DNA from 2 places in the Dyadobacter sp. HNCC25DJ183 genome. Region 1 is predicted to be linked to the other one. Evidence: riboswitches for the same ligand, from Rfam matches in the RefSeq annotation. Region 1 holds a riboswitch; the other holds the start of a gene.
The links. Region 1 has a riboswitch for S-adenosylmethionine ahead of AC1XTG_RS03670 (cysteine desulfurase family protein). Riboswitches for the same ligand answer to the same signal wherever they lie in the genome.
Positions count from the first base shown of each region.

Region 2: it holds a riboswitch for S-adenosylmethionine, as region 1 does, so the genes downstream of both, AC1XTG_RS19485 (homoserine O-acetyltransferase family protein) here and AC1XTG_RS03670 (cysteine desulfurase family protein) in region 1, are expected to answer to the same signal.

Region 1 covers NZ_JBXHAP010000001.1:903,254-914,714, reverse strand. The annotation lists gene AC1XTG_RS03690 (DUF899 domain-containing protein) at 1-548, opposite strand, end outside; gene AC1XTG_RS03685 (hypothetical protein) at 804-1,424, shown strand; gene AC1XTG_RS03680 (hypothetical protein) at 1,550-1,744, shown strand; gene AC1XTG_RS03675 (ThuA domain-containing protein) at 1,794-2,705, shown strand; SAM riboswitch class I at 2,816-2,908, shown strand; gene AC1XTG_RS03670 (cysteine desulfurase family protein) at 3,045-4,211, shown strand; gene AC1XTG_RS03665 (hypothetical protein) at 4,226-4,480, shown strand; gene AC1XTG_RS03660 (EamA family transporter) at 4,513-5,463, opposite strand; gene AC1XTG_RS03655 (Lrp/AsnC family transcriptional regulator) at 5,470-5,946, opposite strand; gene AC1XTG_RS03650 (hypothetical protein) at 6,284-6,718, shown strand; gene AC1XTG_RS03645 (UbiA family prenyltransferase) at 6,864-8,822, shown strand; gene AC1XTG_RS03640 (methyltransferase domain-containing protein) at 8,815-9,510, shown strand; gene AC1XTG_RS03635 (NAD(P)/FAD-dependent oxidoreductase) at 9,500-10,618, shown strand; gene AC1XTG_RS03630 (lycopene cyclase domain-containing protein) at 10,587-11,315, opposite strand; gene AC1XTG_RS03625 (sterol desaturase family protein) at 11,312-11,461, opposite strand, start outside.
Region 2 covers NZ_JBXHAP010000007.1:378,998-390,458, forward strand. The annotation lists gene AC1XTG_RS19460 (molybdenum cofactor guanylyltransferase) at 1-273, shown strand, start outside; gene fdhD (formate dehydrogenase accessory sulfurtransferase FdhD) at 266-1,105, shown strand; gene AC1XTG_RS19470 (DUF7009 family protein) at 1,102-1,470, shown strand; gene AC1XTG_RS19475 (FdhF/YdeP family oxidoreductase) at 1,473-3,797, shown strand; gene AC1XTG_RS19480 (glycerophosphodiester phosphodiesterase) at 3,911-4,681, shown strand; gene AC1XTG_RS19485 (homoserine O-acetyltransferase family protein) at 4,703-5,752, opposite strand; SAM riboswitch class I at 5,909-6,016, opposite strand; gene treA (alpha,alpha-trehalase TreA) at 6,249-7,799, shown strand; gene AC1XTG_RS19495 (PhzF family phenazine biosynthesis protein) at 7,922-8,713, shown strand; gene AC1XTG_RS19500 (DMT family transporter) at 8,710-9,594, opposite strand; gene AC1XTG_RS19505 (OmpA family protein) at 9,668-11,056, shown strand.

The sequences.
Region 1 (11,461 bases):
AGTGCCTGATATTGGTAATTATAGTATACCTGCCCATTTGCAACTTGTTCGGGAGTAAATGAGACGTGGTAATCGTAATTGAAATCGCTGCAGTAAGAGGATACCCATTGAAAATTCCAACCCATTCGCTTCTTAAAAGGCAAGATCGTGGCAAGAGGCGCGCGGGATACCACCACTATTGACACATCGTGGTGCGGGATGTGCAGGTCCGGACCACTGATATGATCGCTAAAAAAGGAACAACCCGGGCAACCTTCTTCCCATTCCGGTGCAAACATGAAATGGTAAACGATAAGCTGACTATTTTCATTGAACAGTTCTGAAAGCGAGACCGTGCCTACGGTACTTTCGAATTGATAATCCTTATCAACAACTACTCTCGGCAACTTCCTGCGCTCGGCGGCGATCTGGTCTGTCAGGCGGGTCAGTTCTTTTTCTCTTTCAAGCAATGCAAGACGGGCTTGCAGCCAATCTTCTTTGTTAACAACCTGGCTTTCAATGGCTGAGCTTGTTTTATCTCCCGTTAATATCTCCTGTGTTTTCTCCATAGTGCTTTGATTTTGTTTATCAAATCTCGATAAAGTAAACCTTAAATCTGGTGTGTGGATCGGTCGAATAGGAGGGGTATTCGGGACATAAATAATGGTGTTAAATGTGCCCGAATAGCACATTAACGTATAGTAATGCAAGCGGAAACGTATAGCGCGTAGCAGTTTGTGGCGCTTCGTTCTGGTACGATCTTTTTTGTATCTGTTTCAAATTATCACATTCATTAACAGATTATTCACTTAATAATAAATGTCATGAAAGCATTAAAAATGAACATATTAGGATTAGCATTGTTGGGTACAACAGTTGCTTTTGCGCAAACAACTCCTGCTACCTCCACTACATCGCCGACGACTGGCACTGGAAGCGCGGGATCAAGTACGCAGCCAAGAACGGTTCCTGGAAGCACTGTACAACCGGGCACATTGCCAGGAACATCGCAGCCAGGTAGCACAACGCAGTCAACAGGAACTTTACCGGGCAGCACCACGCAGCCAACGGGAACAACTCCGCAGCGGACGACAATGCCGGGCAGCACAACTCCAGGTACTACGCAGTCAACTGATAATGTACCACGTACAACAACAGATCCGACGGCAGTTCCGGGAACAAACAGGTCTTCGACCCTGCCAGGCAGCACTACTCAGCCTTCGAGCACATTGCCAGGTAGCACAACGCAACCATCAAGCACTATCCCTGGAAGCACTACAACTCCAGGTACCAATAATGTACCTCGCACGAATATCCCAGGTAGCACTACGTCACCTTCGACCGTGCCAGGTAGCACAACATCACCTTCATCAACAGTACCAGGAAGCACGGGTACACCGTCATCAGGTGGCGCAAGTACAGGTGGATCAATTCCAAGAAGGTAATCTGAACCAATGTTAAGTGTTAAAAACGGCCAGTCTGAACTTTCATGCTGGCCGCTTTTATCTATATCCAACCCCGCACACTATTCAATTCGTTATCTAAGTTTTTACCATTAAAATCGAAAGCTATGCCAAGTGTTAAAAATCAAGACAGTTCAGGAAAGCTGGAAAAAGGCGTTATCCTTTCTGTTTCAGACGTTGAAAATGAAAATGATGCAATCCTGGCAGTAGAAAACTACTTGCGCGAAAAGCAAACTGAACAATTTGAATTAGCTGTGCCGGAAAAAAGTGAAAGCGGTACTTATGAAATCCGTTTGGGATAGCCAACCGCAGCTACGATCGGCCGGTATGTTTCACTTTGACAAGAAAACCATGCTAAAAGCGCTTAAAGCAATCCTGTTTTTCGTACTTGTTTACACAAATATCATTGCCCAGCCAGTTCAAAATGGGCAGGCGAAATCTCAGGCAAAGAAGAAGATTGTTTTTATCACTGGCCCTGACAGTCACGGTAAAGGTGAGCATGAGCATAATGGAGGCGCAACTCTTCTTGCAAAAGCATTGAACGACAGTGTGCCGCAAGCTTCCGCGATCATTGTAAGGAATGGCTGGCCTGCCGATCCCGGCATATTAGAAGATGCAGATGCCATTGTGATTTATTCCGATGGAGGTGACGCCAATCACATGGCTTATCTGCACGCCGAGCAGGTTAACCGGCTGACTAACAAAGGAGTTGGTCTGGTTTTTCTGCATTTTTCACTGGAAGTGCCAAAAGGAGCGCCGGGCGATCAGTTCAGAAAATGGATCGGCGGCTATTTTGAGACCAATTGGTCAGTTAACCCGGTCTGGGAAGCTGCATTCGCGCGCTACCCTGACCATCCTGTTGCAAATGGGGTAAAGCCATTCTCCATATTGGACGAATGGTACTACCACATGCGCTTTGCAGAGGATATGAAGAACATCACACCCATTTTGCAGGCACTTCCGCCAGAATCTACGCTTAAACAGCCCGACGGTACACACTCTAATAATAAATATGTGCGTGAAGCTGTGTTGGAAAGAAAAGAATTACAAACCCTCGCCTGGGCTTTCGACAGGCCCGACGGCGGCCGGGGCTTTGGCTTTACAGGCGGACACATGCATAAGAACTGGCAAAATGATAATTTCCGCAAACTGGTTTTGAATGCGATCGCCTGGTCGGCCAAGATCCAGGTCCCTGCCAACGGAATCCCTTCCGCAACTCCCACAGAGTCAGAGCTGAATGCGCTGACGAAGCGAATGGAATAACATTCGTGCTGCGCTACTACAATCCTGTTCAGGAATAATCTTCCCTAAATTTTTCAATGCCCATTTGGATATTCAGATTCTTTATTTCATCTTTGTCTATCGAATTAGTAGATTTATAAAGAAGGAAGGGAGAGGTTAGGCTCTATGATCTTCTGGCAACCTAAAACTTTTAAGGTGCCCCAACCTAATTCTATTGATAAATCTAGAATCCAGCCACCGGATTACGAGTGTATTGAATGATTGAATAATGCCGCGCTGAATTGCGCTGCTTATAAATGACGTTCGCGTGCAGTAAACGTATTTGGCTGAGACAAAAACCAAATTAAAGCATTTGAAAGTATGAAAATCTATTGTGACAACGCCGCTACCACAGCGCTTGATCCCGAGGTGATCGATGCGATCATACCTTATCTCTCCGAAAACTATGGAAATCCTTCATCCACTCATTGGGCCGGCCTTAAAGCTAGGGAAGGAGTTGAAAGTGCACGCAGGACAGTTGCGGCCTTACTCGGAGCTTCACCCGCGGAAATCTATTTTACATCAGGGGCAACCGAAGCCAATAACCTGGCGCTGACCGGTGCAATCCGTGCGTACGAAATCAGTCACGTGATTACCAGCAAAATCGAGCATAAAGCCGTTTTGCAAACATTGGCGCGCCATGAAAAAGAAGGGGATATCGAGATCAGCTTTGTTCGCCTGGACGAGCGGGGCAATGTCGATCTGTATCATCTCGAAAATCTGCTCCGGGCCAATCCACGGACATTGATCAGCTTAATGCATGCCAATAATGAGATTGGCAACCTGACCGATATCCACGCCATCAGTATTCTTGCTCAACGTTATAATGCTATATTCCACACAGATACTACCCAGACAATCGGCAAGATCCGGTTTGATCTGAGCCGCGAAAATGTCGATTTTCTGGTGGGATCTGCGCACAAATTTCATGGACCGAAAGGCGTAGGATTTATCTATATCAACAAAAAACACAGGATTGCCCCATTGATTTTGGGTGGCGGACAAGAGGGGGGCCAGCGCGGCGGTACCGAGAATGTGATCGGGATCGTAGGATTGGCGCGTGCACTCGAAGTAGCTTACCGCGACCTGGATGAAGATCAATTGCAGGTCAGTAAACTGAAACACTACCTTGTTTCCAAACTGGCTGTCAGCAGGATAGAAGGTATTTGTTACAATGGGGACAGCAAGTCGGTCGAGAACAGCATTCCTAATGTACTTAATGTCTCATTCCCCTGTCTGTCAGCGGGCAGCATTGTGGAGCAACTCGATCAGGCGGGGATTGCCGCTTCGGGCGGGAGTGCCTGTTCGAGCCAGGGTACCTCACACGTGATCGCCGCATTGCCTTGTCAGAAAAACAAAGAAAATGTACGCTTCTCATTCAGCAAGCTGAACACCTTCGACGAGGTAGATTATATCGTTAAGGTATTGACAGGCATCTACGAAGGGGTGCCTGCCTTTTACAAAGAATCCAGATTAGCCATCATATAAATTAGTCAAGCCAAATGAATGACACTTTTCTATTAAGGATTAATTACCGCAATGCGGCCAGCTTACACAAAATTACTGCTACGGTGGAATCGGTTGAAGGTGCAAAAATCAAGCGGCTGAACTTCCGCAGCAAAGGAAAAAGCTTCGTCGGTATTATTGCATTTGAAGTTTCAAGGTTAATCGATTTTGAACGTATCATTGTCCTGATCCGTCGCAACAGGGATATTTCAGAGGTAGAAAGAGTGTCGGACCTCACGCTTTGTAGCTGAGTAATCACATTATGTTGTACCAACACATGATCCTAGACAGCATTTCCTGCGAGTACCTTCGGCTTTCTGTATTGATGTAAGTTAATCAGCAACACACTTCCGAGAATGACCACAAGGCCTGCGATCTGCAGGAGACTAATGCTTTCTTTGGCAAAAAATATCCCGAGCAATACCGCAACAACAGGGTTAACGTATGCATAGGTACTTACTTTGGTAGCAGGCTGGACTTTCAACAGCCACACATAAGCGCTGTATCCGATAATGGAGCCAAATACTATGAGGTAAATGACAGCCCCCCAGACGCTTGCGGGTACAGTGGCAAGGTCAAGACCTTCCAGTTCTCCCGTCAGGAAAATGCCAGGCGTGAATGCGATTCCGGCTGCAAACATTTGCCAGGTGGAGTTGACGGTGGCAGAGGTGGAGCCAGAATTGTATTTGGAGTACAAAGATCCGCCGGCCCAGGCCATTGAGCCAACAACTACCAGCGCCATTGCAAACAAATCGCGTGAGCTGTTTAAGGAACTCATTGAGGCCATTATTTTCTCGCTGAAAAGCAGGATAACCCCCGCAAATCCGATCAGAAGTCCGACTATGGTAGATTTGTTGCTAAAATTTTGCGCCCATTTCGGCTGATCCAGCAACACAAACCAGAGTGGGGCAGAGGACACCATAATGGCGACCATTGCACTTGGCAGAAATTGTTCAACCCAGATCACAATCCCGTTTCCTACAAAAAGCAGCAGCAAGCCGGTTACAATCGCTGGCTTGATCGCTTTCCGAGAAAATACCTGATCACCCTGCAAGATGCTCCACGTCAGCATAATCAGACCGGATGCTACGAAGCGGAATGCGCCCAAAAAGAATGGCGGCAAGCCTGCAAGTGCCTTTTGAATGAAGAAATAGGTGGAGCCCCATACAATGTAAACCGTTGCATAAGCGAGTACAATCAGGGCGGTTGACGGAGTTGTGTTTGCCGTTTTCATACGCTTTTATTTTTCAGGAATGACTAATAGTTGTTCTTCTTTGACAGTTTCCAGGACGATCGTAGTTCGGGTCGAGATGATCTTGGGGATTTTGCTGAACGAATTCCGCATCAGCTCCATCAGCGAGGCTGAGTCAAAAGTGCGTACTTTGACGAGATAGCAGTCTTCCCCGGCAATGTGGTGCACTTCCTGCACTTCAGGAATTTTGGCGAGTTCCCTGGCCGTCGCATTGCTGCCCATTCCCTCTGCCGATTTGATCGATATGAATGCGAGCAGCGTCTGGCGGAGTGCGGCGGGATCAATGCGCGTGGTATATTGCCTGATCACATTCTTCTGTTCCAATTTTTTCACCCGCTCCAAAACCGCAGAAGGCGCCATTTCCAACTCCCTGGCCAGATCGGCATTGGTGATCCTCGCATTTTCCTGCATAAGGCGGAGAATGTGGAGATCCGTTTTATCAAGTATCAGTTCGTTGTTGCCCATGTTCTGCGATATCCTATCATATCTGAATAATATTCGAATCTCGTGCGTCAAAGCTGAATTTCGTACTGCTTATACACTTAACAGGTGCGTATAGTTCGGAGTGGCTTTGAATTTTCTGTAAAATCTTTTTTAACGGTAAAAAAACGTGTTCCTCTCTCTGCTATGCGAGTGCAATAAGTCTGTTTGCTGTTGATTTTGTCGCATTGGAAGAATTGTGGTGTAGTATCCACCGGTGGATAAACCTGCAATTGCCGAAGAATAATCGTGAGCACGCCTGAGTTGAATGCAAGAATTGGAAGAGCATAAATTGCCGGAAAACGTAACTTAAAAGCAACTTATGAAAACGAGGGTTTTTACTTTGAAAAAGACTGCCACAGCGCTCTGTCTGTTTCTATCCATTTTTATAATGGCATTTTCCTGCGACGACCACGTGGTGCCGGAAACACCTGAGGCACCTGAAATCCAGACAATGGATCTTAACGTCAATTCTAATAGCGTAATTTTTAAAGTCGTTTTTCCAAAGCTGGGTGAGATTCCTATAATTGAATATGGAACTTTGTACCGCGTCGCAGGTTTCGGTTCAAGTGGTATAATTCCCACAGAAGCAGATGAAAAAACAATCTTTTCGGCGCCGATTTCGCAGCTGACATTGTCACAGGAGCAATTTCTTCCTTCGAACGAAAACAGGATTTTCTACCGTGCTTATGCAAAACTAGGGAGCGGTACTACGATTTTCGGCGACGTAAAAACATCTATTCTCTCGCCGGAATAATCTTGTCAAAGTGAATTGAATGCGGCCTGGTAGCAAAATCTCTGCTGTCAGGCCTTTTTTTATAAATCAAGCAACACTTCAAAATTTCTTGGCGCGCTGATCCTGCTTTTGTATCTAGAAACTCCTTTTCTTACTAAATTACGCCATGCTCATTCATGGCGATACGATCAGGCTGCTGAGAATCCCTTTCTCTTTTTTTCTTCTTCCATTATTCCTTTTTGCATACAGTCAGGCCGAAACGGTTGTGCACCACCAGGCTTTGCTCAGTTTGCTGGTTATTCACTTGCTGGTATATCCCGCCAGCAATGGTTACAATAGTTATATAGACAAAGATGAAGAGAGTGTCGGCGGGCTGGAAAAGCCTCCGCTTCCTACCTCTGAGCTGTTTTATATCACCATTTTGATGGATATAGCTGCCATCCTGATCGCCTTCTTTTTTATCAACGCATTCTTTGCAGGCTGTCTCCTGCTGTACATAGCCGCTTCCCGCGCTTACAGTTCACCTTCGATCAGGCTCAAAAAATATCCCGTGCGCGGTTTTCTTACGGTGGTGATTTTTCAGGGCGCATTTACTTATTACATGTCCATCGCCGGCATCTCCGGACAAGCGCTTGAACTGACACAGGCAAACTGCTTTGTACTTCTGGGCTGCTCCTTTCAGATCGCCGGTGCCTATCCGCTGACGCAGATATACCAGCATCAGCAGGATCTGAAAGACGGGGTAATTACATTAAGCTACAAGCTGGGATACACAGGAACTTTCGCGTTCACAGCAGTAATGTTCCTGCTCTGTAACCTGTTCTACTATCTGTATTTTACAGCGCTGGAGCTGGGAATGATTTTTTTCATGATCCAGGTGTTTTTCGCTCCCATTGTGATCTATTTCGCAACCTGGTTTTATAAGGTAAGAAAAGACCGTAGCGAGGCCAATTTCAGGAATACCATGCGTATGAACTGGATAGCGGCGATTTGCATGAATAGTTGTTTCATCGTTTTAATTATCATTAACAGAATTCCCTTGAGTTATCTATCAGCAATTGAGACAGCCGTTCCCGATCATCGTTATTCCCAGGAAACACTCACATCATTTTACTCAGAATCCACCGATGACCTGACTACGCAGCGAAAAATCAGGATCGTGGCCGGAAAAACGGGGATTGAGACGAGGTATTCTGTTATAAGTGATTTTGATAAAGAACCCGCAGAATTTGAGTTCTTTAATAAAACCCGTGACCTGCTTCCCGAACCCGGGCTTAGTCAGCGGATGCAGCTTTACCAGCAGCACGCTACGAAACTTTCCAGAAAAGCAATAGATAAGATCAAGGATTTCGAGGATATCAAACCAAATATTACGCATTTGATCACAGTAACCTGTACCGGCCTTTTCGCGCCCGGTCTGGATGTGGAGCTCATGCGGGAGCTGGACCTGAACCCTTCGGTACAGCGCAGCAGCGTTAATTTTATGGGCTGCAATGCAGCTATTATTGCTTTGAAGAATGCAGATGCCATTTGCAAAAGTAACCCGGCTGCTACTGTGTTGGTGGTGTGTACCGAGCTGTGCACCATTCATTTTCAGAGACAGTACAATGAAGATTACCTGTTGTCTAACTTGCTTTTTGGTGACGGTGCAGTTGCTGCATTGGTTACTTCTCAGCCTTCCGGCGACTTTGCGCATCAGGTTAAGATCGAGTCATTCAACTCGATGATATTGCACAATGGGTATTCTGATATGGCCTGGCAGCTTTCCGAGACGGGTTTTATCATGAAGCTTACATCTTACGTGCCCGATCTGATCAGTAAGAGTATTAAGCCGATGCTGCAGGCGATCGGATTGAAGGCAGACGATTACAAGCACTGGGCTGTGCATCCGGGCGGCAAGCGCATTGTGGATGATTTTGCCCTGGCGCTCGACCTTGACAAGTGCCTGCTGGCGTCTACTTACCAGGTGTTAAAGGATTACGGAAATATGTCTTCTCCAACCGTACTCTTCGTGTTGAAAGCAGTTTTGGAAAAGGCTAAACCGGAACATCAGGGTGACCGGATCTTCGGCGCGGCATTCGGTCCCGGTCTGAGTATCGAAACCATGCAGCTGCGGTATGTTTAAGTCGCGGAGCCCACGTAAGGAGTTACTGGACGAAGACGATATCCCGCCAGCGGCTCTTTTCCGGAATCTTCGGGAGCTCGATTTCATTAACCACTGGCTCGGAGGTTATGATATCTCGTTTTCAGCATTGAAAAAGGTACTGAAAGGAGACAGATCCTGTCAACTGGTTGACATCGGCTGCGGAGGAGGGGATACCTTGAAGAGAATAGCGACCTGGAACAAAAAGGCGGGATACCAGCTGGAACTTTGTGGCATTGATATCAAACCTGTTTGCATTGATTATGCGAAGCAAAATATTGGCAACCTGAAAATTGATCTGATCTGCGACGATTACCGGAATTTGTTCAATCACGTTGAAAATGCAGATATCATTCACGCGTGTCTTTTTTGTCACCACCTTACCGACAATGAGCTAATAGAGCTGGTCTCCTTTGCATTGAAGCACAAAGTCGTTCTGATCATCAACGATTTGGAAAGGAATGCATTGGCGCATTATTCGATACGATTTCTTACCCAGCTGTTTTCAAAATCATACCTGGTGAAACACGACGCACCGCTTTCTGTATTGCGGGGTTTCAAGAAGCGGGAGTGGCTTTCTATCCTCGGCGAAGCTGGTGCCGGGCGGTATTCGGTGCGTAATAAATGGGCATTCAGGCACGAGGTGATTGTTTATGGAAATGCAGACTGAACAATACGAATGCGCTATTATCGGCGGCGGGCTCTCGGGGCTTTGTCTCGCAATTCAGCTGGCCGGGCAGGAGCGGTCTGTTATTGTTTTCGAAAAAGGTCGGTACCCGTTCCACAAAGTTTGCGGCGAGTACATTTCCATGGAAAGCTACGGATTCCTGCACACGCTTGGGTTCCCATTTGAAAAGGCCGGGATACCGATGATCAGCAAGCTCGGGATCAGCTCCGAAAATGGTTTTATGCTCAATCAGAATCTAAAATCCGGTGGTTTTGGTATCAGCCGCTTTTTGCTGGATCATGAACTGAGTCTGCGCGCCCGACAGCTTGGTGTGGTGATCATGGAAGAATGCAGGGTGAACGACGTAAAACAAGAGGGCAAAGCCTATTTCCTGCAAACAACGCAGGGTACATTCATGGCCAAAGTTGTTTGCGGGAGCTACGGGAAATACGCGCCGCAGTATATCAATGAGCCGAAAAGCGGGGGCGACAATAACTATATCGGCGTCAAATACCACATTAAAACAGACTTTCCCGCTGACCGCATTGAGTTGCACAACTTCAAAGATGGTTACTGCGGAATTTCCAAAGTGGAAGGGGATAAATATTGTCTGTGCTACCTCACAACTTCGAGGAATTTGCAGGAAAACGGAAAGGATATCAGACAAATGGAAGAACACGTCCTGTTCAAAAATCCGTTTCTAAGGAAATATTTTCTCAATTCTGAGTTTCTGTACAAACAGCCGCTGGTGATCAGCAATGTTCACTTTCAGAAAAAGCAAACTGTTTTAAACGGCGTGTTGCTCCTCGGTGATGCGGCCGGCACCATCACGCCGCTTTGCGGAAATGGAATGAGCATGGGAATGCGCGCTTCCAAATTACTGGCTGTCGAAATTGTAAGGTACCTTCAAAATCAGCAGTCTGCCGCAGAACTGGCTGCCAATTACAAGCGGGAATGGGACCGTGCATTCAAAAACCGAATTACTGCGGGCTACTACCTGCAAAATCTTTTTGGTAAAAAAGTTACAACGGATCTTGCATTGCGGTTTCTGCACAATGCGCCTGCGTTGACAGACAAGCTCATTGGTTTAACTCACGGGCCAGCGTTTTAGGGGTTGTCGCGGACAGCTTTCTTTCCAATAGTTTTTCAAAAACAAAAACATTCAGGATCAGCATCAGCAATCCGTAAAAAAGGTCTTCTGCCGGAATGGTAAGAAATCGCACACCTATGTTTTCAGCATCGTTATACCATACAACCGGTTCATCGAGCCCGGTGCCGGTCAGTATTCCGTTTACGATCACAAACGGGATAATCAGGTACATATGCGCATAATAGAACATACTCAGCCACCGTGGTTTTACGACAAATCGCAGGTACAGCAGGAATGCGGCCAGCAGGATTGAAGTTGAAAAAGTGTACGCGCGTTCATGAAAAATCACAGCTGAAACCAGCGCCAGACTGATAAAGAACAAGGTGATAAAACCTTCTGCACGTACCTTAAAACCTTCCCTGTGAAAGATTTTGAATGAATAATAAGAGAAAACGCAGGCATAAGGAATGCAGATGAAGAAGAGGATCTCCTCAATGGGCAGCTGAAACAGGTAAATGCCCGTCAGGTACTTTGGTGTAAATCCCCACACACCGATTTGGGTAAAGAAGCTGTCCCAGATGATGAATGGAACAGCGCATAGCAAAAGCGACGGCCAGAGAATATCCCAATGTTTGGACAAGCCGATTTTTGGGTGAAAAGAAGCAAGTAACGGCACTGAAATGGAGGCGAGATCAACCACCAGGTACAGGTAATTCATTTAGCAAGTGTTTTTTTGGCTTCGCGGAAATATTTCAGAGGTACCCACAGCATTCCAAAGCATTCGCCCTCGTTTTTGCCCAGATGTTTGTGGTGCATTTTATGGGCGCGCCTGATTGCACGGAGGTAAACAGAATCGGTGTTCCG
Region 2 (11,461 bases), on a different contig from region 1:
TCTTTTTTGAGTTCAATCAGGGAAAACACCATTGCTGCCGCATTTTATAATACGGAAGGAAAGTTTGAGCCGCTGCTTGCGTGGTATTCGTGCAAGCTAGGTGAGATCGCGGATCACCATTATCGAATGAATGATCTTTCATTGCAATCGCTGCTGCGAAAAGTCAATGCACAAAAGTTTTTCCCAGAATCCGGAAATGCGATGAAGAGCGTAGATACTGTGAAAGATTTTGAAGAGATGCAAGCTTTTATAAACCGCACTAACAATGGTTAAAACACCACCTGCTTCCGTAATGCGCCGGCAAATCAGGCGGGTAACCAGCTACGGAACAGATCATAATGAAGATTTCCTGGCGGTTGAAGAGCCGCTCGAAATCCGTGTCGCATTCCGACAAAATAGAGATGCAAGCTGGCAAAATATCTCGGTTACCATGCGTACGCCAGGAAATGATCACGAGCTGGCGGCAGGTTTTCTTTTTACAGAAGGTATTATCCAGGATCTTCATCAGATCAAAAAAGTAGAAAATTCGGTTTTCGAAGAAAATCTGGTCCTGGTAACGCTGGCTGATTCCTGCGTGCCGAACCTGCACAATGCGGAGCGGAATTTCTATACTACGTCGAGCTGCGGTGTGTGCGGAAAGGCGAGTATCGAGGCTGTCAAAACAGTTTCCCGATATGTTTTGGAGAATACACTGCTGGTAACGCGCGAGGTGCTTTTCGGACTTGCCGGCAAGATCTCGGGCAGTCAGCGCGTTTTTGAAGAAACAGGAGGATTGCACGCGGCAGCTCTTTTTGATAGAAACGGGAACCTGCTGCACTTGCGCGAAGATGTGGGGCGGCATAATGCATTGGACAAGCTGATTGGTGCTGCATTGTTATCCGACCAGCTTCCCCTCGCAGGTAACATGCTTTTGCTTAGCGGAAGAGCGAGTTTTGAGTTAATTCAAAAAGCATTGATGGCGGGAATCGAAATGGTTGTTTCCATTGGCGCGCCTTCAAGCCTGGCAGTGCAGCTGGCTGAGGATAACAATATCACACTGGCAGGTTTTTTAAAACAAGATAGGTTTAATGTTTACACCGGCTTCCACCGGATTTCAGGTCTATGAAAATTCGAATCCAACAAAATAAAGTAAGGTACCGACTGTCCAAAAGCGATGTAGCACAACTGGCCGCTGAGGGTTACCTGGAAGAAAAAACAACTTTCCCGCAGGGTCAGCTGACTTATGCATTGCAAAGCCTGCCCGATACGGATTCACTTTCCGCTTCTTTTGAAAACCAGCAGATTACCATTTATATCCCCGAAAGTTTCGCCAAAACGTGGCCCGACAACAATGTAGTCGGAACAGATTTCCATATGCCTTTGAATGCAGGCGATTCATTGTATATCCTTGTGGAAAAGGATTTTAAATGTCTCGACAATGATGCAGAAGATCAGTCGGACAACTACGAAAATCCAAATCAAACCTGCTGACCATGGAAGACCAGCCCACATCCATTCCCGGCTCCGAAAACCCGGACCAACTGACCGGACTGAAAAAAGGTCCGATTATGAAAGTTGCCGCCGGAATTCCAGCCGTGGTTTCCAGTTTTGAAAAAACAGTACAGGAAGCTGGCGTGAACCGCGGTATGAAGGCGCTTTTTAATCTCAATAAAAAAGGCGGCTTTGATTGTCCAAGCTGTGCCTGGCCCGATCCTGATGACGAACGCTCGGGAATAGCCGAGTACTGTGAGAATGGAGCAAGAGCAGTAGCGGAGGAGGCTACGCTCAAAAAGCTGACGCCTGAATTCTTTACCCAACACTCCGTTATTGAACTCGGAAAGCTTTCTGATCACGAGATCGGCAGCAAAGGCCGCATTGCCCAACCGATGCATTTACCCGCCGGAGGCACCCATTACCAGCCAATTACCTGGAATGCAGCTTTCACAAAAATCGGAATGGAGCTCAATCGGCTTTCCTCGCCGGATGAAGCCATCTTCTATACTTCCGGGCGCACCAGCAATGAGGCTGCATTTCTCTACCAGCTGTTCGTCCGCGAATTTGGCACGAATAACCTGCCCGATTGCAGCAATATGTGCCACGAAAGCAGCGGGGTCGCGCTCACTGAATCGTTAGGTATCGGGAAAGGATCCGTGAAGCTGGACGATCTGCATCAGGCAGAGGTAATCATAATTTTAGGCCAAAATCCGGGCACAAACCATCCCCGCATGCTGACTGCGCTGCAAAAAGCAAAAGCAAACGGCGCCAAGATTATTTCAATTAATCCATTACCTGAAACCGGCTTAATGGGTTTCAATAACCCGCAGAAAGTAACCGGCGTTTTGGGCATCAATCCGACACTTACCGATCTTTTCCTGCAGATCAGGATCAATGGCGACCATGCTTTACTGCAAGCTATTGAGTTACTGTTGTGGAAAGAGGAAAGGAGAATTCCGGGCAGCGTTTTTGACCAGGATTTCATTCGTGAAAATACAGAAGGTTACGAGCAGTTCACCGCACATCTGGACACGCTGAACGTGGAGGAGCTGGCGGCAATATGCGGCATTGAGCTGGCGCAGATCGAAGAGACAGCCCGATTACTCGCTTCAAAAAGCAAGATTATTGTTTGCTGGGCAATGGGTTTGACGCAGCATAAAAATGCGGTAGATACCATTAAGGAAGTAGTCAATTTGCTCCTGCTGAAAGGAAGTATCGGCAAGCCCGGCGCTGGTACCTGTCCCGTGCGCGGGCATAGCAATGTACAGGGCGACCGTACTGTGGGGATTTTTGAAAAACCTTCTGAAAGTCTGCTGAATGCAATTGAACGTAACTTCCGGTTCAGCCCACCCCGGAAACACGGTTTTGACGTGGTGGAATCCATTAAGGCGATGCACGAAGGCCGCGCAAAAGTGTTTTTTGCAATGGGCGGCAACTTTCTTTCGGCTACTCCGGACACACAATATACCGCACAGGCTTTAAGCAATTGCAAATTAACTGTCCACGTTTCAACCAAACTGAACAGGAGCCACCTTGTGCACGGCGAAGAAGCACTGATCCTGCCTTGCCTCGGAAGAAGCGATGCGGACTTGCGGGAAGGTGAAAGCCGGTTTATTTCGTGTGAAAATTCAATGGGTGTGGTTCAGATGTCAAAGGGCATTCTGCCGCCGATATCCGATATGTTACTTAGTGAACCGGAAATTATAGTTCGGCTGGCCAAGGCTACTCTGGGTAAAAAGAGCCAGATCAACTGGGACCGTTACATTGCAGATTATGATGTGATCCGCGCGGATATCGAACGTACCATACCCGGTTTTGAAAACTACAATGAGCTTGTGCGCCAACCCGGCGGATTTTACCTGCCAAACTGCAACCGCGAAGGAAAATTTGATACAGACACACAAAAGGCGCAATTCAATGTCGCTCCGGTGATCGAAAACAAACTGGAAAAAGGTGAGCTGATGATGATGACGATCCGGAGTCACGACCAGTTTAACACGACAGTCTACGGCCTGAACGATCGCTACCGGGGTATCTTCAACGAACGAAGGGTTGTTCTGATGAACCGCCGTGATATCTCAGCGCGGCATTTGGAAAACGGTAGTCTTGTGGATTTGTACAACCGGTTTGACGGTGTGGAAAGGGTTGCAAGAAAGTTTGTTGTGGTAGAATACCGGATCCCGGAAGGCTGTGCGGCCACCTATTTCCCTGAGACCAATGTACTGGTGCCGATTGGCAGTGTAGCGGAGAAAAGTAACACACCAACTTCCAAGATGGTAGCGATAACGGTTGTGAAACATACGAATGTTGGCACGCAATCTTAACATTCGCCTAATACAGCTGCGACTTACAAGCCGTAATTTTCGCAATTCTTAGCAGTAGTACCTGGTTCAGGGCTACTTGTATTTCCAGTTAGTTCAGTTTAATTTTTTACAAAATGAAGAAAGTATTTGCTATGCTTGCGGCAGGTTTTTTGAGCTTGACTGCATTTGAAGGAATGTCACAAAACAAGAACAAGGTGATCGCTCACCGCGGCGCATGGAAGCATACCGGCGCTACTGAAAACTCAATTGGTGCATTGGAGCACGCGATCAAGCTCGGCTGCTATGGAAGCGAGTTTGATGTGCATATGTCAGCCGACTCCGTGCTTTTTGTATTGCACGATCACTCCATTAAAGGTACCCATGTTGAAAAAACCAATGCGAGCGAATTGTCGCAGATCAAGCTGGAAAACGGCGAGTCGCTACCCACACTGGAAGCTTACCTGAAGGCTGGCGCGAAACAGAAGAAAACGAGGCTGATCCTGGAAATCAAAACCTCTTCAATGGGCAAGGAAAGATCACTTGCGTTGACTGCCAAATGCGTAGAAATGGTGAAAAAGCTGAAAGTCGAGAAGATCACCGACTACATCGCCTTTGATTTTGATGTATGTAAAAAAGTGAAGGAACTCGCACCAAAAGCGCACGTGGAATACTTAAACGGAGATAAAACGCCGGATGAAATCGCCGCAGCCGGACTGGACGGAATCGACTACCATTACAATGTTTATAAGAAAAACGAGGATTACATTCCTGCGATGAAAGCGAAGAAGCTGACTACGAATGTATGGACTGTAAACGACGAATCTGCATTGAAATGGTTCCTGGAAAAAGATGTGGATTACATTACTACCAACGAACCTGAATTGCTGCTCAGCATTTCAAAATAACACAATACGACTTGGAAATGGCTAGATCTTAGCCATTTCCAACTGTCCGTTTGTCTCCTGCCACGCCCTGATTACCTGCGTAAGCTGCTTGTACTCAATCAGGAAACCATCGTGACCATAAAGCGAATCTATCTCCTGGAAAACTGCGTCAGGAATATGGCGGGCCAAAAATTGCTGCTCTGAAAGCGGGAATAACAGATCGGACTTAATTCCGAGCACGAGCGTTTTGGCTTTCACCAGACCCAGCGCGTGCACAATCCCGCCGCGGTTACGGCCTACATTATGCGAGTCCATGATTTTGGACAAAACCCAATAGGAATATGCATTAAAACGCTTCACAAACTTATCTCCCTGGTACTGCTGATAGGAAGAAGCCCGGAAATCGTCGATCTGGTCGGGGTTATCTCTTGCCTGGGTAAAGTTGTAAGTGTCATAATTGCGGTAAGACAGCAATGCGATTGACCTGGCTGCCCGCATTCCCATAGCGCCTGCTTCGGGATGATCGTCTTTAAAAGTAGGATCTGCCTCAATCGCCATTCTCTGGGATTCGTTAAAGGCAATTCCCCAGGGCGAATGCAATGCATTGGAAGCAATCAGTACCAGCTCTTCAAACAAATCGGGAACTTCAACCGCCCATTCAAGCGCCTGCTGTCCGCCCAGCGATCCGCCGATACAGATCTTGATTTTCCTGATACCCAACTCCTGTCGCAACAGGTCCATGGCACCAACGACGTCGCGGACGGTAATCACAGGAAAATCCCGGTAGTAAGGTTTCTGTGTTTTGGGATTTACCGAAAGAGGCCCGGTGGAACCATATGCGGAGCCCAGCACATTCACACAAACTATGAAATCCTTTGAGGGGTTGAAATATTTATCATCGCCTACAAGCCCGTCCCACCATTCGGCTGCATTGGAGCTGCCGGTAAGTGCGTGGCAGATCCAGATAATATTGTTCTGTTCCGGGTTGATTGTTCCGTAGGTAGTGTATGATAGCTCAAAACCGGCCAGTTCGCCGCCCATTTCCAGGGAATAAGGATAGGGATGTTTGAATATTTTTTGTTCCGACTGCATAGGTGCGCAAGCACAGTTAAGTACAAAATAGTAAGGTCACCTTTTTTGACAAAAAACATAGTGACTAATACATCTGAAAAATTCCTTTCAGTTGCAGGTGCGAGAATAAAGCCATTCGGCTTACGGAAATTTCTAACTGTAAGAACACGCGAATTGATTTTATATCTCCTAATAAATTAGGTGGGAATTAGCACCTTTCTCCACATTGGTAGCAGGTTGCCAGAGGTTCATTGAGCCCATTCTCTCGCCTCTTCTTTATAAATCAACCGCTTTGGTGGAGCAATTGACTTGATGGTACAATATTAAGCCGGGACGCGGGAAAATGCAAACAAACTACCAAATTCTATTGGCCTCGGCAAGCTGGTTTTATGGGCCGGAAGGAACAAAAGCACAGGTCAGCTCGTTGAATTTTTATAGCAAATAGAAGTGCATTGGAGCTCAAAAATGATGTTATTGGGCCAGTGTTAGCGTATTAACCCTTTAAAATCAGTTTGTTTTGTACGGTTTTATTGCACCTGCTTTTACTTACGGACAGTCCCATGTTTCACCGGAGGATCTTTACGGTACCCTCTTCAAAGACGTACAGAATAGTCACATTTTCCCGGACTCAAAAACCTTCGCAGATGCGATCCCGCTTGAAGATCCGGTGTTGATTATAGAGCGTTATCACCGGGAGAAAATCGCTGCTGATTTTGATATGGCAGGATTTGTGGAAAAGTATTTTCGTCTGCCTGCTCATATCGCATTGACTTTTCAGGCGGATAAAAATGCTTCTGTTTCGGAACATATCAGGAGGCTGTGGCCCGTGCTGACGAGGCAACCGGAGAGCCAGGAACGCGGCGGCTCACTGATCCCACTGCCCTACTCTTATGTGGTTCCGGGCGGCCGGTTCAGGGAGATCTATTACTGGGACAGCTACTTCACATTACTGGGCTTGAAAGAGGCCGGACGAACGGATCTGGTTCAAAGCATGATAGATAATTTTGCTTACCTCATCGACAACTTCGGCTACATTCCCACAGCCAACCGGACCTATTATCTGTCCCGGTCCCAGCCACCGTTCTTTTCATTGATGGTCAGACTTTTCAGTGAAATGGAAGGCAAGAAAGTGTTGAAGCGGTACCTGCCTCAAATGCAGAAAGAGTACGATTACTGGATGGATTCGGGCAGCAGCACCGGCGAACCGTTTACAGCCTACCGCCGTCTGGTATACCTTCCCAACGGAATGAAGCTGAACAGGTACTGGGATGACAAGGCGGCACCGAGACCGGAATCTTACCGCGAAGATGTGGAACTTGCGGCTCATGCAAAGGAAAATCACGGGACCGCGCCCGAAGAGATTTACCGCCACATCCGCGCCGCAGCTGAATCGGGCTGGGATTTCAGCAGCAGGTGGTTTTCAAATGAAAATGACTTTTCAACTATCCACACTACCGACATTATACCGATCGACCTCAACTGTCTGATGTATTACCTGGAACAAACACTTGCCGAAGCTTACCTGCTGAGTGGCAATCTTACGTTGCACCAGGTTTATACCGGAAAAGCCATCGATCGTAAGCTGGCAATCCAGCTGTATTCCTGGGATACCGAGAAGAATTTTTATATGGACTACGATTTTAAAAAACAAAGTTTCACAAAAGCCGTTACGCTGGCCGGAACATTTCCACTATTTTTCAAACTCGCGCCCAAGCAGAATTCACATTATGTAAGAGCTTACATCAGGCTCAACTTTCTGAAATCAGGCGGGTTGCTGACTACCACATTGAACTCAGGACAGCAGTGGGATGCGCCAAATGGCTGGGCTCCATTGCAGTGGATTGCCTATAAAGGTTTAAGGAATTACAACTTTCACCGGACTGCCAATGAACTGTCTGCCGAGTGGCTTGGTCTGATCGAAAAGGAGTTTAAACATTCAGGAAAAATGCTTGAAAAATACAATGTGTCCAACACCAATTTGATTGCAGGCGGCGGTGAATATGAAGTTCAGGAAGGTTTCGGCTGGACAAACGGAGTATATTTGAGAATGAAAAACAAGAAAAGATAGACGCGGTTCAGGCATAAAATAATTTATATCATTCCAATAAATTATATTGAAAATTTAGCCTGAGACCTTCTTTCAATAGCATATTTTTTTAATACCTTGTATTACTAACACGACCAACCCCGATGAGACTCCCTATATATCAGATTGATGCTTTTACCGATAAACTTTTTGGAGGTAACCCTGCCGCAGTTGTTCCATTAGAGCAATGGCTGCCGGACGAAACCATGCTTAATATAGCAGCAGAAAACAATCTTGCTGAAACTGCATTCTACATTCCTACTGAAAATGGCTTTCATATCCGCTGGTTTACGCCTTCGGTAGAAGTTGATCTTTGCGGGCATGCGACACTGGCTACTGCCTATGTGATTTTTAATATTCAGAATTACGAGGGTTATACGATATCATTTCAGTCACGAAGCGGCGAGCTGCGCGTGGATTGCAAAGAAGACTGGCTAACACTTAATTTTCCGGCAGATCAATACCATGTGGCAGTACCGCCTCCGGCATTGGCAGAAAGTCTGAACACGACGCATCTGCTGGAAGTTTATAAAGGAAAAACAGATTACATGGTCGTTGTCGAGTCAGAAGATATCGTGCGCAATCTGGATTTTGACATCATTATTCTTTCTACTATTCCTGCAAGAGGCATTATCGTGACCGCGCCGGGTGAAGATGTGGATTTTGTGTCAAGGTTCTTTGCACCTCAGTCTGGTATTGACGAAGATCCGGTCACTGGCTCGGCGCATACCACCCTTATCCCTTACTGGGCTGAGAAGCTTGAAAAGAACAAGCTGGTCGCCAAGCAGCTTTCCAAGAGAGGTGGCTATCTTAAATGCGAGCTCGACGGCGACCGTGTTTACATTGGCGGCCAGGCGAAATTGTACCTCAAAGGAGAAATTCTGGTCGACGATTAAGCCGCCCGCTTTCCTGAAAGTTTTGTTCGTTGTCCCGCATACAATCCGCCAATTACAAGGATTGTTCCGGCTATGGTATAGCCTGTAATCGGCTCGGACATCAACCACCAGGCGAAGAAGAAACCGAACAAGGGACAGAGAAACAGCCACAATGAAGCCTTGACGGTATCAATGCGCAAGAGGTAGAACCAGCAGATCAACCCTGCGATTGATACCGCCAGGCTCAACCATAAAACGGAGCCCCAGAAAACTTTGTCATAAACAGTTGCTGACAGATCGCTGAGCAGAAATGTTGCGGGCAATAACAATATGCCGCCAATGAAAACCTGCCAGCCGTTGATCAGCAAGTTGGGCAGCTCCCAATTGACAGATGCGTAGTAAACACTGGCTGCGGATACTGCTACCATGCTGATCAGCAGCAGCGTTATTCCTCCGACAGTCGTGTAGCTGTCTGCCAGCAAAGGATAGGTAGCAATGCCGATCCCCGCCATTCCCAGCACAATCCCGAGCCACTCTTCCTTCTGCGGCTTGCGCTTTAACCACCACGATGATAGCAAAACGATAATCAGCGGATTGGTGGACACTGCCAGGCTACCTATGCCGGCAGCGGTATATTTCATTGCGCACACGTAGAGGCCCAGGTATAACGTTGTATTCAAAAAACCAAAGACGGCCAATTGCTTCCATTCTTTTTTATTCGGCATGCGGTAGGTTGAACCTTTGCCAAATGCATAAGAAAATGAAAGGAGCAAAATGCCCGCAATAAAGAAGCGCACGTTTGCCAACACCAAAGGAGGAGCAGATTGCACCCCGAATTTGGTTGCAACTGAGGCTGAGGACCACAAAATGGAAAAAAGAAGACCAATACCTATATTTTTCACACACGAAACAGATTATGGATCAAAAATACAGGATGCATTTCGGCTTCCGCCGGCACTTTTCATATTTTTGAGCATGATTACTCGAAAAAATGTACTGCTTTTCGCATTTCTTCTGACAAGCTGGTGCACTCCTGCATTTTCCCAAAATCAATGGACGTACGACTTTAACAATGGGCTGAATCCGATTGAAAGCGGCGGACCTGCATTGAAAGTACTTGGGCAACCAGGGCAGTACATCAAAGAAAAGATCCCCGGCTCCGATTACCTCAACCGCACGATCTATCAATTTGAAAACAACAGCGGATTACAGTTTAACAATACGGAAGCGAAGGGATTTCTGAGCAAATCGTTTACTGTCGAGATATATTTCAAAATGACGGAGCTCGACAGCTGGAAGCGGGTTCTCGATTTTAAAAACCGCAAAAGCGATTACGGAAGTTACATCTATGACGGGAAACTGAATTTCTACGATTACGCGATCGGTGAGAAAGCTCCGGTGAGAGCCAATCAGTATGTGCATTATGTGTACTCGCGTGACTTCGATACCAAGACTATCAAGATGTACATCAATGGTCAGTCGAAGCTGGAATTCAAAGATCCCGGAAGTGAGGGAATGCTGGACCAGGACCAGGTACTTAACTTTTTTCAGGATGACCTGGTTGCCAACCACGAAGCCAGTTCAGGCTCCATTGCATTGATCCGTGTTTATGATCGTGTGATGACGCCTGTTTTTGTAAGGAGAAGCTACCAGACGATCAGCAAAACCTTCAAAGAGCCAGTTGCAAAGGAGGAAGAAACTGCTCCTCAGCCGGAGGAAAAGGTGGCAGAAAAACCAGGGCGGAACAAAAACCTTTCGCTGGTTACGGGGAAAGTTTACGACGGCCGCAACCTCAAACCTGTACATGATGCGGAGGTAATGGTAAGAAAGTCGGACAACGATTCTCTGGTTGCGCAGACTAAAACGGTAGAAGGAGTTTATAATTTTGAACTGACTCCGTACGAGTCTTACCGGATTTCGGCACGTGCAGACGGGTTTCAAAGCAAGAGTGTAGCCGTCAAAACCACCAATAGGTATGAGGAAATCAAGTCGCTGATCAGTCTGGCACCGGAAACCTACACCACTCCATTAACAACACTGTACTTCAACCAGGGAACGGAAGAAATAGACGGGCAGTCACTGACTGACCTGGATTCCATTGCCGGCTACTTTCAAAAACATCCTGGCTTAAAGATCCTTTTGAAAGGCCATACGGACAATACCGGGAATTTTGAGAAGAACCTTGAACTATCCAATAAGCGGGTAGAAACGGTAAAAACGCATTTGATCGGAAAAGGAATTCCGGCAGACCGCATAGAAGGAAACGGTTACGGCTCGGCACAGCCGAAGCGGGTGAACAGGTCGGAGACAGACAAGCGCTCGAACCGTCGGGTAGACATTTGGGCGGAGCCTGTAAAAAGATAAAGCCATCTCATTGAGATGGCTTTATACTGACTATTCCTAAACCCTTAACCTTTTCTTTTCTTTTATATCTTAAACCGTTTGCAGTTAATAAAAGATCCTGCGAGCGGGTTGCATATCTAAAGTAATGTCGCTGTTAATGCTACTCCCTTTTTTGATGATTAATCACTTTTACGGCTTTTAATGGTAAAAAGATCAATCCTGGTTTTTAACAACGCGCTGACTTCCTCCGTATCATCTCATTTTATAGCTGCCTGACACTGAGGAGGGCATATTCTTGTTTTATTTATACAAATATAAAACAATTTCGATTAGCATCATGGTTTAATTCAATTTTAACCTCCGCCAACCGTGATACAAATATCAGCGTTAATTTTGAAATTACAAAGTTGTTGATTTTACGGCAAC